Regions from separate parts of the Virgibacillus salarius genome, predicted to be linked through region 3. Evidence: riboswitches for the same ligand, from Rfam matches in the RefSeq annotation. Region 3 holds a riboswitch; each other region holds the start of a gene.
What was found. A riboswitch is a leader RNA that binds a small molecule or an ion and turns the genes downstream of it on or off. The one in region 3 is predicted to bind thiamine pyrophosphate.
Positions count from the first base shown of each region.

Region 1: linked by a shared signal. The riboswitch ahead of tenA (thiaminase II) and the one ahead of ABDZ84_RS16875 (lipoate--protein ligase family protein) in region 3 are both predicted to bind thiamine pyrophosphate.
Region 2: linked by a shared signal. The riboswitch ahead of ABDZ84_RS19560 (ABC transporter substrate-binding protein) and the one ahead of ABDZ84_RS16875 (lipoate--protein ligase family protein) in region 3 are both predicted to bind thiamine pyrophosphate.

Region 1 is NZ_BAAACY010000044.1:3,565-9,463, forward strand. It holds gene thiE (thiamine phosphate synthase) at 1-384, opposite strand, end outside; gene thiM (hydroxyethylthiazole kinase) at 388-1,161, opposite strand; gene thiD (bifunctional hydroxymethylpyrimidine kinase/phosphomethylpyrimidine kinase) at 1,158-1,964, opposite strand; gene tenA (thiaminase II) at 1,964-2,650, opposite strand; TPP riboswitch at 2,715-2,817, opposite strand; gene thiW (energy coupling factor transporter S component ThiW) at 2,806-3,303, opposite strand; TPP riboswitch at 3,508-3,619, opposite strand; gene ABDZ84_RS06565 (DUF2642 domain-containing protein) at 3,899-4,093, shown strand; gene ABDZ84_RS06570 (hypothetical protein) at 4,107-4,307, shown strand; gene ABDZ84_RS06575 (Gfo/Idh/MocA family protein) at 5,089-5,899, opposite strand, start outside.
Region 2 is NZ_BAAACY010000165.1:8,251-14,149, reverse strand. It holds gene ABDZ84_RS19570 (ABC transporter permease) at 1-347, opposite strand, end outside; gene ABDZ84_RS19565 (thiamine-binding protein) at 347-637, opposite strand; gene ABDZ84_RS19560 (ABC transporter substrate-binding protein) at 641-1,654, opposite strand; TPP riboswitch at 1,970-2,079, opposite strand; gene eno (phosphopyruvate hydratase) at 2,422-3,708, opposite strand; gene gpmI (2,3-bisphosphoglycerate-independent phosphoglycerate mutase) at 3,734-5,269, opposite strand; gene tpiA (triose-phosphate isomerase) at 5,266-5,899, opposite strand, start outside.
Region 3 is NZ_BAAACY010000137.1:13,574-19,472, reverse strand. It holds gene hprK (HPr(Ser) kinase/phosphatase) at 590-1,516, opposite strand; gene lipA (lipoyl synthase) at 1,622-2,566, opposite strand; gene ABDZ84_RS16875 (lipoate--protein ligase family protein) at 2,559-3,380, opposite strand; TPP riboswitch at 3,532-3,639, opposite strand; gene ABDZ84_RS16870 (PTS sugar transporter subunit IIB) at 3,933-4,235, opposite strand; gene ABDZ84_RS16865 (PTS lactose/cellobiose transporter subunit IIA) at 4,240-4,569, opposite strand; gene ABDZ84_RS16860 (PTS sugar transporter subunit IIC) at 4,574-5,845, opposite strand; gene ABDZ84_RS16855 (6-phospho-beta-glucosidase) at 5,847-5,899, opposite strand, start outside.

The sequences.
Region 1 (5,899 bases), on a different contig from region 3:
ATAGTCAACAGAGGAAATGGGACTATTTACTAATTCTGTTTTATTTGATACAGAAAGGCCGACCCATTTATTTGGAAAACGCCTACGTAATTCCAGAGCAGATACATCATCCTGACCAACATGGATACCATCTGCATCTAATATTTCAGCAAGTTCTATGTCATCGTTAACGAAGAAAGGTATACGATAGTTTTGACAGATATTCCGAAGTTGTTTTCCTAAAATAAATTTTTTATAACCAGTTAATGACCCGTTTCCTTTTTCTCTAAATTGAAATGCTGTTATACCAGCTTTTACTGCTTGTTCCAAAATATGCTTTGGATCGTTATGGCAGTTCTGACTACCCATAATAAAGTATTTTCTTAGAGCATCCTTTAGCTGCAAAGATTAATTAACTCCTTTCAATTGATCTAAGTCTTTGGAAAGGGCGTCTATAAATGCTGGTAAGAAGCTTCCAGGACCAAGCACATATTCTTGAGAAGCCGCGTGTTCAGCAGCAAGTCCATAAAACTGTACTGCTGCCAATGCCTTAGCTTCTAGAGCATGATTAGTTGTTAAGCATGCAGTTAGAATAGCTCCTAATAAGCAGCCTGCACCAGTAATTTTTTCTAGCCATACATGACCAGTCGTGTTGTGAATTATTTTCCCTTCACTGTAAATTACATCCGTCTCACCAGTAACTACAGCAGTTGTATGATAGGCTTTGGCAACTTTAACGGCAATTTCTTCTAGATTACCGTCCCCAATTGACTCAACACCTTTTGTTTTCCAAGGGATCTCCACAAGCTGTGCCATTTCACCAGCATTACCTTTGATTGCGGTAAACTGTACTTCGTGTAGCAAATGCTTTACAGCTTCTTGGCGAAAGGTTGTAGCCGCTACGCCAACTGGGTCAAGTACGACAGGGATACCTTTTTTATTTGCGGCTATTCCTGCTAGTTTCATAGCTGATAGCTCGTTTAAAGTTGTTGTACCAATATTAATAAGTACACCATTCGCAGCGGTAGCCATTTCTTTAGCCTCTTGTTCTGCTTTTGCCATTATCGGTGCTCCACCAAAGGCTAACAGACCATTAGCTGTAAAATTCATGACTACTTCATTGGTTAAGTTATGGATCAATGGTTTTTGTTCTCTAACTGCTTGAATAATGGATTGTGTCATTGTTCCACCCTTTCTTTGCGTACCGCCCAATGATTTGTAGGTCCGTTACCGGCACCAAGTGAAAAGGAGTATTGAATAGCAGCTGTTACATACTGTTTCGCCTGCTTTACAGCTTCGTAAAGTGGTAGACCTTTACTTAGATGAGCAGTAATTGCCGCTGAATACGTACAACCTGTACCATGTGTATTCTTTGTTTGAAACCGCTCTGCTTCGAACGTGTAAAGCTTATTCCCATCATATAAATAGTCGACGGCTTTACCTTGCAGGTGGCCACCTTTAACAAGTGCTGCGCGTGCTCCAAAGCTTTTGACGATCTCGAAAGCCGCTTCTTGCAAATCACTTGTATTATCAATAGATTGTCCTGTAATATACTGTGCTTCAGGAATATTAGGAGTAACTACAGTCGCTAATGGTAATAGCTGCTGTTTGAGAAACGATCGAGCATCTTCCGATATTAATGGATCGCCACTAGTTGCAACCATGACAGGGTCCATGACATAGTTCACAACTGATTTGGACAAGTGCTCTGCAATAACCTGCATCATATCTTTGTTCGCAATCATACCTGTTTTTATGCTATGCACAGGCATATCTGATATAACTGAGTTTAGTTGCTCATTTATCATCGTAACAGGTAGATGGTGTACGTTTTGCACACCGGTTGTATTTTGTGCCACAACAGAGGTGATTACAGACATTCCATATACGGTTAGTTCTTGAAATGTTTTTAGGTCTGCCTGTATGCCAGCACCGCCACTCGGATCTGTTCCAGCAATAGTCAGCGCGCAAGGTATGCTAGCCATTAGCTGTTCACCTTTTCTGCGTTTGGCCATGATTCACATGTGTAGGCCATTTCCCAGAATTTAAGCTCCAGCTGGCAGCTTTTTCGAAAAGCTTCTCTAATGAGATCTTTTTCATCCTTGGCAGCATTTTCTGCAAGTATATCCAACCGTTTTCTCAATTCAAAGGTGGTATTATCTACATCACCACTTGCATAGAAACTAATCCAATCGTAAAAAGGGTGATCTTTATTAGGATTATACTGCTCCATTAATTCCCTACCAATTTCTAAGTATGTCCAAGGGCATGGAAGTAGAGCTCCTAGTATCTCACTAGACGTTCCCATTTGTGCATGATACATCATATGTTTAATGTAATGATCTGCAGTAGGTGGCAAAGGGTGTCCTTGTAAGGACGCATAGTCCACACCGATATGATTGCAGAAGTTATGATGTGGGTGGATTTCATCGTTTAATATAAAATTTATTTGATCAAAGAAATAAGCAATATCATCACGTTTCTTTGATTTGGATAGCGCTATTCCATAAATTTGCATAAAGGCATTTAAGTATTCAAAGTCCGCTTTAATATAATGTGCGAGCGCATCTTTAGAAATCTCGCCAGTCCCTATCCCCTGAACAAAGGGATGATTAAAAATAAGCTGGAAAATATCATTGTTTTCTTCTCTTAATTGATCAGTGAAATTCATATTTAGCCTCCTTCTATTATGGGAAGCCACTAGAGGTGTAAAAGTAGATAAATAGAGGATAATAATATGTTCCCCACTACTTTCCTGCGCTGGTATTATCCAGATCAGGTTCAAAGGGACAAAGGAAAAGTCCTTATCTCAGCAACAAAGCGCCCCTAGTAGTTTCCTTGTACGCGTATCGTATCTTCTTGCTTTACTCGTAATAAAATGAACCAGCCAATAAATGCGCCAGTTATGCTACTTACCAAAAACGATGGCATGAAAATGAAAGCGCCAGCAGCACTGTCCATAAACAATTTAGCAAATGGAACCGCTATGAATGATCCGATAATACCAGTACCAATGCTTTCTCCGATCACAGCCCACAGCTTTCTACCAAACCACTGATAAAAAAGCCCAGCAAGGAAAGCACCAACCATTGCTCCCGGAAAAGCAAGTAATGTACCAATCCCCAGCATATTTCGTAAAATTCCAATCATAAAAGCTATGACTACGGCTGGACCAGGTCCCAGTATTACTGCCGCCATTACATTTACTGCGTGCTGCACTGGATACGCTTTAGCAATTCCAGCAGGAAACCATAAGAATTGTGCTCCTAATGTTCCAATTGCTACGAAAATTGCCATCAATGTTAATACGTGCGTTCTTCTCACTTATTCCCTCCTTTCTATAAAAAGTGAGCATAGGACAACAATAGGAATTACCGACAATATGCGGTATAGCTTACGTCCTACACGCCTCTCCCCAGTAGCTATGGATGCTAAAGGTAGACAGCAAAGCATAATATACATCCACTCTGTTCTTATGAAAAAAACCAGATCCTCCATGGACCTGGCTTTGTGTAAGAAAATAGAAAGACGTTGCGTCTACTACTTCCCTCCGCTGGTATTAACCAGATCAGGTCCATAAGAGTTAGAAACGTCACGTGTTTCCTCTCAGCCCACATATTGGGCACCCCTAGTAGTTAAGTAACTTGTGAATTTAATTATGCTTTCAGCAACTAACTGAATCAAGCATAACAAATATATTGTTATTTGTCATGGGAAAAAGAATATAGCGTATTAACCTACAGAGTTATTTTTATAAACGCGTAATTTTAATATCACTTAAAGATAGCAGTCTATTAAGTTTTATTTATAGTTATATGATATTTGTTGAATTTATGTTATTTGGAAATAAATGCCCTTACGACAAGATGAATTTAGCATAGGGTAAATAGAGATATATTAAAGAAAGGGTGAAGATAAAATGGTAAGCACTCCCTCTACGATTAGAGAATTACTTCAGAGTTTGGTGAACGAACAGATAGAGATCACTACTCCTTTTGGAACAGTAACAGGGACTCTTTTGAAGGTTAGATCTGACTATGTTGTCTTAATTGAAAATACAGGAGAACAAACATTGATTCGAATAAATAAAATTGAGTTGATTACTGAATTATAAAGGAGGAATAACGATGTTTTTATATACTTTTTCTGCTGAATTGAATACACGTGTAGGTTCTAATGTTGAAGTAGCTACAGATAGTAATTTAATAGAAGGTATTCTTTCGAACGTGACATCACAATTAGTACTTGTTATTGATGTTAGTAATGGTTATGGAACTGAAAAAATTTATATATCTTTGAATGCTATTAATTTCGTGCGATTTACGTAGCATAATCTAACATTTAGTTTTGTTCAATCTTCAAATGCGAAAACAGGTATGATTCTTCTTCTTTTTGAAGGATTATACCTGTTATTATAGTTTAACGGTATGGAATGTAGAGAGAGAATAAAAGGTCCCATTAAAAAACAATTATAGAAACGTCCAATATATGTATTCCTCTTAAAATACGCACTTGCTGGACAAACCTTGAATTAGTTCTTCAATTTGTAAAAATGACAGATTAATTGAATAGTGTGAAGGAACCTCGCATATATAATTTACTAATTAAATGTATTAAATTTTTGCTACAGAATTAAGTCCACTAAGAAATTAATTCTTCAGCAGGAGTTAAATAACTTGAAAAAGTGGTTTAAAATGGAGAATATCTTCGGTTACATAGCATTTGATAAATATATTCTTACGAAGAAAATCGTTTGAGATCAACGGCAAAATAGGGATTATAATTTCAAGATCAGTTTCTTAGTCGTCACAGGTAATAGCTCACTGTTTTAATGGTGATCAAAAACAATTTGTATTGTATACACTGGAATAATTGCCAACTCTACCAAAAGGATGAATCAGACATAATTAAGATATCAGAATTCAAACAAATCGAAGAACCAGTTACCTATGAAATATAGGTAACTAGTTACTTGAAGTTGTTTTAAAACTTGTTACAATTACTGGTTTCAGCCTTGGTTATATAAAATTGTAATGGTAATTCATAGTAATGCACTAACTTTAATATTTCCTATATATAGAATTGTATCTGTAAGTTGAACATCTGTTATTACTCATTGTTAATTTCATTAGTAATGCTATTAGTGATTAATAATGCTCTTATCCCTGCATTCCCAGTTACGGAAGGCTCTCTTTTAAGATTGATACAATTTATGAAATCAGTTAGTTGTACTTGTAGTGGATGTATAGAATCATCCACCTTAATAGTTTTGGTGAGAATAGAGCTTCGTATGTTGATTTCTTTTTTTAATAAATTGACGTCTATAAAAGCATCTTCAGCGAGAATTTGTATGGTTCTAATTTTATTTTTAGATTTAAAACTAGCTGACAGCTTTACGATTGTCTCTTGTGAAGACTTGGCAATGACCACAGCATGCTTAATTGTACCGTCAATTATTTTTCCTAACGCCTTAACTTCCATGAGTTTATCCTTAAGAATCTCTTGCAAAATATAAAGATCATGAATCATTAAATCCTCTACAACATCGATATTTTTAATTCTTTTATGGTAGGGGCTCATACGCTGAAATTCAATGCCAATTATTTTTTTATTTTCTAATACCTTTAGAAGTTCCTGAATTACGGGATTAAAAAGCTCAATGTGGCCAACTTGAAGTATGACCCCTGATTTTAAAGATTTATAAAGCAAATCTTTTGCTTGTTCTACTGTACTGGTCATAGGTTTTTCTAATAACATGTGTACTTTATTATCAATACACTTTAAACCAATATCATAATGAAACTTAGTTGGGACAGCTATACTAACAGCGTCAACTTCTTTTAAGAGATTATCCAATGATGGGAAAGGCTTAATACTGTATTTTTTAGCTATTTCATTTCTTTTCGTTTCATCTATATCA
Region 2 (5,899 bases), on a different contig from region 3:
CCAAACCAAATTACTAATAAGGGAGCTAAAATAATAATAGGTATATTCTGTGATATTATTAATAATGGATAAAAGGCTTCCCTAACTGTCGGAATGAGATGAAGACAAACAGCAACGAGCGTACCTACACTGCTGCCTATCATAAATCCGATAATCGATAGTTGGATAGTCGATTGTAGATGACTAGCATAATTTGGCCAGCCATTGACAGCTTCTTGCCATATTACACTTGGAGCAGGTAGTAGCCAAGCTGGGATCGAAAAAATACGACAAGCTATTTCCCAACTGATAAGGAAAAGGATGAGGACCAGAGCTGGTCGCCATCCCTTTTCTCGCAATCTTCTCATTAGCGATACTTCTCCGTTAATTGTTCCATGGAAGCTCCAGAAGGTTGATAAAGAACCTTCACCTGTGAAATAACATTTTCACAACCAATTTCAGTCATCCTTTTATTCATCTTCTCAATAATTCCAAATAGTTCTGCAAGATCACCTTGCATTGTAGTTTCTAGTGGACTTACCTGATACTTAACTCCGGAATGATCGATAATCTTAATCGCTTCATCCACATACGGAATAACATCTTCACCATTTTTCGTTTTCGGGATAATTTGAATACTAACTAGTGCATCTGCCATCATTTATTCCTCCTTTGTTTCTGGTAAAAACTCATTTGTAAATGCTTTTTCACTATCTAACGGTTTATCTAACAGCTCATTCTCATACATCCAATTGGCGTAATTCTCCCATACCTCTTGCTTTTGTTCCCCCCACTGGTCCGCATCATCTTGATACTTTGACACTAACCAAGCTTGACTTGCTTTTACTAATTCTGCATCCAAATCAGGAACAGCGTTAATTAAGATATCAGCGGCTTCCTCTGGTTGCTCAATTGCTAGATTATAACCTTTAGATACTGCAGCTAAGAATTGCTTAACTGTTTCTGGATCATCTTTGATCATTTTTTCATTGGTAGCTAAAACCGGCGTGTAATAATCTAAATTTGACGAATAATCGGTTAAATACACCATATTAATTTCTTCATCACGGAGCTCTGCCTCTACACCAGTCCAACCATAATAAATCCACGCAAAATCAATATCTCTTTTCACCGCAGTAAAAAAGTCCGTATCGCCCATGTTGATAATATCAACTGATTCTACATTAGCATTTTCCTGCTGCATGAGTGAGGTTAGAACCGCTTTTTCTACTGGAGCTCCCCAGCCACCATATGTTTTATCTTCAAAATCTTTAGGTGTAGTAATCTGTTTATTCTTGGGTGAGGCAAAACCTGAGGTATTATGCTGTATAACAGCAGCAATGGAAACAATCGGTATATCTTGTACACGAGCTTCAGTAATCCCCTCCTGATAACTCACACCAAAATCTGCTTTACCAGATGCAATTAACTGATCTGCTCCCGCTTCACCAGGCATAATTATGTCCACATCAAGGCCTTGCTCTTCAAAATATCCCTTCTCTTTTGCAACATATAATCCTGTATGATTCGTATTTGGTGTCCAATCAAGTACAACAGAGATCTTTTTCTTTTCTGTTGAGTCATTGTTCTGCTGACTTTGTTCTTTCTCTTCTGTACCACATGCCGTTAATATAAGCAGTGTAATCCCTAAACTAAGCAGTAAAAGCTTCTTCAATGTTTTCCTCCTCTTGAATACCTTTCTCATTGTAAGGAACAGCGTATGTATCATCTTGTTTGACTGTAATTCCTTCGCTAAGAATAAAAGCGCAAACACCCGATTAGCAACGCAGCGACGATTCAACGGAGATAAAGGACTCACGGTGAGCTTGCGAGCCGATGATGATTTAGATTAGGGCGATTCATGATGAAGTAGCCTAGTTTCTGGGCGCTGGAGCTGGACGCAGCTCAACACGCAAATTTTATAATTTCTTAGACTATAAAAAATGCCCTAGATGGTTAATCACCATTAGGGCATATACAACTTAATATTTGATGTATCAAACATGTTCCCTACGCTGGTTTAAACCAGATCAGGTTCTAAGAGTCAGTACCTTACGGATACAATCTCAACCAGCAACACTGGTCCCCCTACAACTTTAGTATTCTATTATTAATTCCATAGTAACTATGACATAATTCGTCCATTTAATCAAGTTTAAGAAACTCAAAAAATATAGAAACTTCTATGAACATAGAAGCAACTTCTGCATAAAGTGACACTTTAATCAGTGGGGGTTTTATTTATCCCACATTGATTGTTAGCACCACAGACCTAAAATCCTTTGAACCGACCGGACATTTACCGGCAATCGATCCTCCACTTCCCCATAGTGGTTTTACTTTATTGCTTAAAGTGGATTATTACTGCCAGTTATATGTGTGGGATAAACCTATAAAAAACCTCTTAAAGTATAACCACCATACCTTAAGAGGTTTTCTTCCCTATTTATTTAGGTTATAGAACGCTGTCTTACCAGCATATTCACCCATGCCTGCTAGCTCATCTTCAATGCGAAGCAGTTGATTGTATTTAGCTACACGATCTGTTCGAGAAGGTGCACCTGTTTTGATCTGACCTGCATTAGTCGCTACAGCAATGTCAGCGATCGTTGCATCTTCTGTTTCTCCTGAACGGTGTGAGATAACCGCTGTATAGCCAGCGCGTTTTGCCATTTCGATTGCTTCGAACGTCTCTGTTAATGTACCGATTTGATTAACTTTTACTAAGATAGAGTTTCCAATACCTTGTTCAATACCTTTGGAAAGCTTATTAGTATTTGTTACAAATAAATCATCTCCGACAAGCTGTACTCGTCCACCAAGACGATCTGTTAATACTTTAAATCCATCCCAATCATTTTCATCTAGTCCATCTTCAATGGAGATAATTGGGTATTTGTTGATCATGTCTTCATACCAATCAACCATCTCTTCAGAAGTACGAACAACACCTTCACCTTTTAGATTATATTTACCATCTTCATATATTTCTGAAGCAGCAACATCCATTGCAAGCTTCACTTCTTCTCCTGGCTTGTAACCAGCAGCTTCAATTGCTTCCACAATTGTTTGTAAAGCTTCTTCATTAGAAGCAAGGTTTGGTGCAAATCCGCCTTCGTCACCAACAGCTGTGTTATACCCCTTTGATTTTAATACATTTTTCAATGAATGGAAAATTTCAGCACCCGTACGTAGTGCTTCTTGGAACGTTTCTGCTCCAACTGGCATAACCATAAACTCTTGAATATCTACGTTATTATCGGCATGCTCACCACCATTAAGAATATTCATCATTGGTGTTGGTAGGGTTTTTGCATTAAATCCACCGAGGTAGTTATATAACGGTACTTCAAGATAACTAGCAGCAGCATGTGCTACAGCCATGGATACACCAAGAATTGCGTTAGCACCAAGTTTGCCTTTATTTTCAGTTCCATCTAATTCGATCATTAACGCATCGATGATATTCTGACGAGTAACATCAATCCCAAGTAATTCAGGTGCAATTATTTCATTTACGTTTTGAACTGCTTTTAGAACACCTTTTCCAAGATAACGATCTTTATCACCATCACGTAATTCCACAGCCTCGTATTCACCGGTAGATGCACCGCTTGGCACAAGTGCAGAACCGAAGGCACCTGATTCTGTAAATACTTCCACTTCAACTGTCGGGTTACCGCGTGAGTCTAATACTTCACGTGCATATACATCAGTAATGTATGGCATAATTTTTCTCTCCTTTAATTTCCTTTTATTTAATTAATGATTCGCCAGTCATTTCTTCTGGTTTTTCAATACCTAGTAAATCCAATAAGGTTGGTGATAGATCAGCTAAAATCCCACCATCTCGTAATGTTATATTTTCTTCTGTCACAATTACCGGAACAGGATTTGTCGTATGAGCAGTCATTGGCTTACCTTCAAGCGTAACTACCTCATCAGAATTACCGTGATCAGCAGTAATAATGGCATTCCCGCCAAGCTCTTTAATTTTATCAACAATTTTCCCTAGACATTCATCAACTACTTCAATTGCTTTAATAGTCGGCTGTAATTTACCAGAATGTCCAACCATGTCCGGGTTAGCAAAGTTCAAGATAATTGCATTGTGTTCACCAGCATCAAGTTCTTTGAGCAACGCGTCCGTCACTCCATAAGCACTCATTTCTGGTTTTAAATCATATGTTGCAACCTTTGGCGAATCAATCAATACACGTTTTTCACCATCAAATTCTTTCTCACGACCACCACTCATAAAGAAAGTGACATGTGGATATTTTTCTGTCTCAGCAATACGTAATTGCTTCAAATTATGCTGAGATAATACTTCGCCAACTGTATTATCTAGGTTAACAGGTTCGTAAGCAACATAGCCATCGACTGTTTCACTAAAATTCGTTAACATTACAAAGTCCAAATTTTTTGGCACGTGCTCACCACGATCAAAATCACGAAAATCTTCATTTGCAAAGGTACGTGAAATCTGAATAGCGCGATCTGGACGGAAGTTATAAAAGATTATAGAATCTCCATCTTTAATTTTCCCAACTGCTTCACCGTTTTCATCTGTGATGACAGATGGAATAACAAACTCATCGTAAATTTCATTTGCATATGAATCGTCAACAACCTCTATTGGGTCTTGATATGCTGGTCCTTCTCCATATACCATTGCATCATACGCTTTTTTCACACGATCCCAACGTTTGTCACGATCCATGGAATAATAGCGGCCTGAAATGGTTGCAAATTGACCAACACCGTATTCCTTGATCTTATCCTGCGTTTGTTTAATATATTCTTTCGCTGTTTGCGGACCAACATCTCGTCCATCAAGAAATGCATGGATGTACACTTCTTTCAACTCATTATCTTTTGCTAGTTTTAATAAAGCAAATAAATGATTGATATGACTATGCACGCCTCCATCGGAAAGCAATCCAAAAACATGCAATGCTTTTTTGTTTTTCTTCGCATTTTCTATTGATTTTTTAAAGGCCTCTTTTTCAAAGAACTCGCCATTCTTAATGGACAAATTCACACGAGTTAAACTTTGATAAACGATGCGCCCAGCTCCAATATTTAAATGCCCGACCTCGGAGTTTCCCATTTGCCCTTCAGGTAGACCAACTGCCTCACCACATGCTGTTAATTGGTTGTGAGCATAGGTATTCCAATAACGATCAAAGTTAGGAGTATTGGCTTGCTTTACAGCATTTCCTTTTTCCTCATCACGAAGAGCGAAGCCATCCAAGATGATTAATGCTGCTAATTTATCCTGTTTCATTTTTTACCTGCCTCCACTAATTGTAAGAAGGATTCTGGTTGAAGGCTAGCACCACCAACTAATGCACCGTCAATATCGGATTGTGCTAGTAACTCCTCTATATTAGCTGGTTTTACACTTCCACCATATTGAATAACTACATGGTCTGCTGTTTCCTTTGAAGTAAGTTTTGCAATAACTTGTCTAATATATGCACATACTTCATTTGCTTCAGCACTTGTAGCTGTTTTACCTGTACCAATTGCCCAAATCGGTTCATAAGCTATGATCGTTTCAGCCACTTGTTGGTCTGATAGACCTTCTAAAGCTTTAATCACTTGGTTTTCGACATGATCCATTGTTTCATTTGCCTCACGCTGTTCTAGGGTTTCACCAACACAAACAATTGGAACTAAATGATGATTAAATGCAGCATGAACTTTTTTATTCACCGTTTCGTCCGTTTCATTATAATATTCTCGTCGCTCCGAATGTCCAAGTACAACATGCGTTATACCTAAATCCTCTAGCATAACTGGACTTACTTCACCGGTAAAAGCTCCACTTTCTTCATAGTGCATCGTTTGTGCAGCAACTTTAAGATTTGTATCTTTTGTTTTATCAACAAGAGATGCTAAAAATGGGAATGGC
Region 3 (5,899 bases):
CGTATAAAACCTCCTTGATATGGTAGGAGGTTTAGCTTGTAGAGAACCTTTTGTGTTTTCTACAAGACTTTTTTCGTAGGCGAACGGAATACCACTCGCTTTCCGAGGAAACGACAATAACGCAGCCCATGCAGTTCTTCTGAATCTGCGTAGCTACGTTCCACTTCTCTTTTCTCATTCGGATACATCCACTTACTTTGATTATAAATCCAGTTCCTTTGAACCTGTTCTATCGCTACTTCCCACACATGACGTGTAATGGTTTTCTGGAATAAGCACACCTTCTTTACTCAAAATACGAATAATCATGTTATCAATAGGAGTATCATCGCCGCACCGTGAAAATATACGCGCTTTCCGCAGGCCGGCCTTAGCTAACTTGGTAAAGAAAAACACCTTACCAAGTGGATCTGCGGACGCGTACTGTTCCCGCTGGAGTCTCGCTTATTTCAGGTGCTGAATTAATAATTTTGATCAAAAAACGAACAATAATTAATTTCAACCAATTATCGTTCGTTTTTTGATTGTTTCTTCATTCTTTTGTCTCAGTCTCTTGATCCTTCTATGATAGAAGGACTTCTATCTATTTTTACTCTTCTGTTTCTGTCCGATCAGAATCTAAACGTTGAATAAATTCTTCCGCAGCACTATATCCTTGCTGCTGTAAATACCAATTATTTGCTGCCGCTTCAATTAAGCCGACAACATCACGACCAGGCTGTAGCTGTATTTCAATACGAGGAATTGTTACCCCCATATAATCACTAGTTTCCGTAGCTACTTCTAATTCATTATTTAACTCATTCTTTTGCCACGCTGCCAGCTCAATATCAAGAGCAATACGAGTTTCCTCTTGAAATGCCTTTCTACCATACAGTCTTACCACATTTAAGAGCCCAATGCTTCGTAGTGCAAGAAATTCCTTATTTGTACCATTATGTGTACCGAGTAATGTTTCTGGTCCTAATTTTTTTAAGACAACCATATCATCTGCTACAAGCCGATGTCCTCGACCAATTAAGGCATGGGCAATCTCGCTTTTACCAATTCCAGATTTACCACGAATCAATATACCAAGTCCAAAAATATTAACACATACACCGTGAACAGCAGTCTCAGGAGCTAATGCCTTTACCATATAAGCATCATATTTATCCATAAATGTAGATGTCGCTTCCTTCGTACGTAATAATGGAATACCTTCTTGCTTGCAAAATCTAGTCAAATACGTTAATCCCTCTTGATTTGATGTAACAATAAAACAAGGTGGATGATAGTTTACGATGTTACCGATACGTAGCTGCCGCTCCTCATGTGATAATTGATGTAAGTAGGTAATTTCTTTTCTTCCCAATACTTGAACGTGTTCCATCGGAAAGAAATCAAAGTATCCAATAAACTCCAATCCAGGCCGATGCGTTCTAGCTTTTGTTATCGTTCGGTTCAATTGGTCCTCTCCTGCCAATACTTCCAAACTAAATTGCTTTGCTAGTTGCTTTATTGTTACAGCATTCATCTGTATACGCTCCATTTCTATTCACTTCATAGGTCTGAATCTCTTGACTATTCTTATTACGAAAAACAGATATAAGAAGTTTCATGATAACGTATCATGATGAAGTTAAAAAGTGAAGTCGACTTCCTTATTTTCCTGTTTCTCATAGCCCTTCATATAATTAATTCGACGCTGTGCAGAAGCTTGTGTTACTTGCTCATCTGCATGATAGGAAGAACGAACTAATGGACCTGCCTCACAATGCCTGAAGCCTTTATTAATAGCTATTTCCTTCAGCTCTTTAAACTCATCAGGATGATAATAACGCTCTACATTTAAATGTTTTTTAGTTGGTTGTAAGTATTGACCAATTGTTACAATGTCTACCTGATGTGCTAACAGATCATCCATCGCTTGAATAATCTCCTCTTTTTCTTCTCCTAAACCTACCATAATACTAGATTTTGTTGGTGTGTTTGGAGCAATTTCTTTTACCCGTTGAAGTAGCTGCAAGGAACGGTCATACATCGCTCTGGCACGTACACGTTTTGTTAATCTCCTTACCGTTTCAATATTATGGTTAAAAATATCTGGAGCACTATCCATAAGTGTATGCAGACTATCATAGTCACCCTTCATATCAGAAGGTAGAATTTCGATAGTACAGCCAGGATTTTTTCTTCGTACTGCTCGAACAGTTTCAGCAAAAACGGCAGCACCACCATCATTTAAGTCATCGCGAGCAACTGCTGTTACAACAACATGTCTAAGCCCCATTACAACAACAGAATCCGCAACTCTTTCTGGCTCTCCCCAATCCAGTTCATTTGGCAGTCCAGTCTTTACAGCACAAAAACGGCATCCTCGTGTACATGTATCTCCAAGAATCATAAAGGTAGCTGTTTTTCTTTCACTCCAACATTCATGAATATTCGGGCAACGTGCCTCTTCACATACAGTGTTTAAGCGATTATCACGCATTAGTTTTTTTAGTCCTCTGTATGATTTATTCGTATTTAACTTTGTTTTTAACCATTCAGGCTTTCGAATATACGTCTGATCTTTAGGCATGGGTGACCGCTCCTTTTCTCGTGTTCTCATCAGAATAGTTTGTTTCAGCAAGTTTATATACTTCATCCCATTGACTTTTCGTTAATGAAAAAGGCTCTAGCTTAATGTTTAGTCCTTTCGAGAACCCCTCCATAAAAGCAGGTTTAATTGTTTCGTACGAATGCGCTTGATTTGTTAACTGATTAATTGTTGTTGCTTTTTTCCAAAAGCCTTGTTTTTTTCTTTCTTTCAATTTGTCTGAAGGAAATAAAAATAGATCGAATAGCAAATCAATGTTCATGGTTATCGGTATCGATCCATGCTGAAGCAGTACCCCTTTTTTTCTAGTTTGTGCATTTCCTGAGAGTTTTTTACCATCTGCAACCATTTCATAAAAAGCAGGCCGCTCGAAGCAAATACTACTTCTCTCCTTGGAAAATGATTCAGCGTAGGTTGCTTCTATTCCTAAGTTTTGATAACCTTTTAGAATTCCTTTCGACAAATCATAATAAGCTTGGCGAATCGAAGAAGCTATCATAGGATGATCCTCAGAAATAACAATACTGTATGTTAATTCATCATCATGCAATACCGCACTTCCACCTGTCATTCTGCGTACAAACTGACATTGATGTTTTTGTACACCTTCTAAGTCAATTTTTCCATCTACTTTTTGAAAATGACCAATCGAAAGTGTCGGTTTCATCCATCGATAAAACCGTAATGTCGGCGGTATTTTCCCTTCATAATGCCAATGAAGCAAGGCTTCATCTAATGCCATATTAATGGAAGCATCATGTGGTACATTTTCTAAAAATCCCCATTGTTCATGCATGAAAATCGCCTCCCAATAAGAAATCGACTTCCAGCACATAGAAAGAGCTATCGAGATCAAAACTAGACTGACTACCTGCAAAACAGAGAACGATTTGCTATACATTAAATTAAAAACTGCATTCCTTGTGAATGCAGTCAACATTTATGTAGCCTTGGTGACCACACTTTCCCACGCAGGCATTATCCTGTTCGGGTACAGAGGGTCAAAACGAATACGTCTTTCTCAGCTATTCCAAATAGCTCCCCTAGTGCTGTAACATTTCCTATTAAATTTTCTAACAAAAACAGCTTAACAAGATTGGTATAAATTGTAAAGGTCTAAATAAGAAAACTCTGATAGCTCACCTTTAACAGACTAATAAATCCCTTTAAAACGCTATACGACCAAACAACATGAATGTCGCCTAGTTCTGGGGGCTGGGGCTGGACGCGGCCCAAAACGCGCCTTTTCCACATTGGCAAATTTTACTATTTCCTAGACGATAAAAAAATAGCTGCGCTGTAATCCATCGTTTCAGAAAACAGGCAGCTATTCCTTTCATGTATGAAATTATTTTGCAAGCTCTACTGCCTGATCTAAAACTTTATCACCTTGTATCATGCCGTATGCCATTTGATCGATTACATCGACGGCAATGCCATGTGGTTCAACCTGTTCTTTAATTTTCTTTTCTAAATAGCGAACCTGTGGACCAATTAATACAACGTCTAGATTATCTAATTCATTTTTTAACTGTGATTCAGCAACTGCATTTATTTCTGCATCTAGCTTCCGCTCCTCAGCTGCCTGCTTCATTTTTTTAACAAGCATAGACGTTGACATCCCCGCTGAACAAACTAGTATAATTTTCATTTTATTATCCCTCCAATGTTTGTATTTTCTCATACATGTCTATCATTTCAACCGCTAAGTCTTTCACTGTCATAGCCGTCATTAGATGATCCTGCGCATGGATCAATATTACGGATAAATCCGTTTGTTTTCCATCTGCTTCTTCCTGTAAGAGTTTTGTTTGCATATGGTGTGCGTCATTAAATTCTTTATCAGCCGCTTCAATCTTTTGACGTGCCTCGTTGAACTGGTATGCCTTTGCATGAGAAATTGCTTCCATCGCATGTGACCTTGCATTTCCAGCATGTAAAATAATTTGGAAAGATAACATTTGAACATCCTCTGTTGTTTCCATTGTATTAACCCTCTTTTCGTTGTCTTAGTGTTCTAACTCCTGCCATTATAAACGGTATATACATAAGTACAGCAAGCGTTAAATTAAATACCTGTAAAGCAATTCCACGCCAGCTTCCTCCAGTTACTAAGTAACCGCTTAAAATTGGTGGCGTTGTCCACGGCAAGATCGCCACTGTTCTTGGAACTAGCCCAGTCGCCAATGCTATATATGACGTAACAGTTAACGTAACCGGTATCAAAATAAAAGGAATTAACATTGCAGGATTCAAAACAATTGGCAAACCAAATATTACTGGCTCGTTAATGTTAAATAACCCTGCTGGTGCAGATAACTTTGCCACTTGACGATAAGGGTGATTCTTTTCTCTACGGATGACAATAAAGATAGCAATTAATAAGGCAATTGTGGTACCAGATCCACCCATGAACACGAATGAGTCAAGGAATGGCTTTGTTACAATATTTGGTACTTCAAATGCGGACATTCCACTCTTAAATAGATCTAAATTTTGTTCAATTAATGGTAAATATAATGGTTCAATAACGGATCCAATAATATTCGTACCATGTAAACCAAAGAACCATAGTAAATGATTGAGGAATGAGACAACCATTGCTGCAGGCAGCGTATTCCCTAACCCCTGTAATGGTTCTTGAATAACATTAAAAATAACCTCAAACACGCTTTGCTCTGCAAATACATTCATCAATGCTTGGAAGAAACCAAGAATGATGAGTATAATTACTGCAGGAATTAAAGCTTTAAAAGAACGAGTTACTCCTTCAGGAACACCTTCTGGCATTTTAATTGTCATTTTTGATTTTATTAAGATTCTGAATAATTCCGTTAATACTAATGCAAGAATAATTCCGACGAATAACCCTTGTGTCCCCAACCATGCTGCATTCAAGCCACCATCCTCAGTCCATGGGACGAGCATAATGAAGCCCCCAGCAGATATTAGACCTGCTGATAAGCCATCAACATCATAGGACTTAGCTAAATTATAAGCGATAGAAAACGAAACTAAAAGTCCCAATACAGCAAAGGTTCCATTCCAAATACTTCCCCCAACTGCCTGCCAATTACCGTCTCCAAAAATACCATTCATCCATTCTACGAAATTGAAACTTCCAAATGGCGGAAAGTTATTAATCAGGATTGCTAATGAACCAACAATAATTAAAGGCATAATCGCAACGAATCCATCACGCACTGCTACTAGATGACGTTGTGATCCAATACGACCAGCAATTTCAATGAACTTATTCATTCTAATTCCCCCTTGATTTAAATTGTGGTAAATATGATTTATGTGCTTCTAATA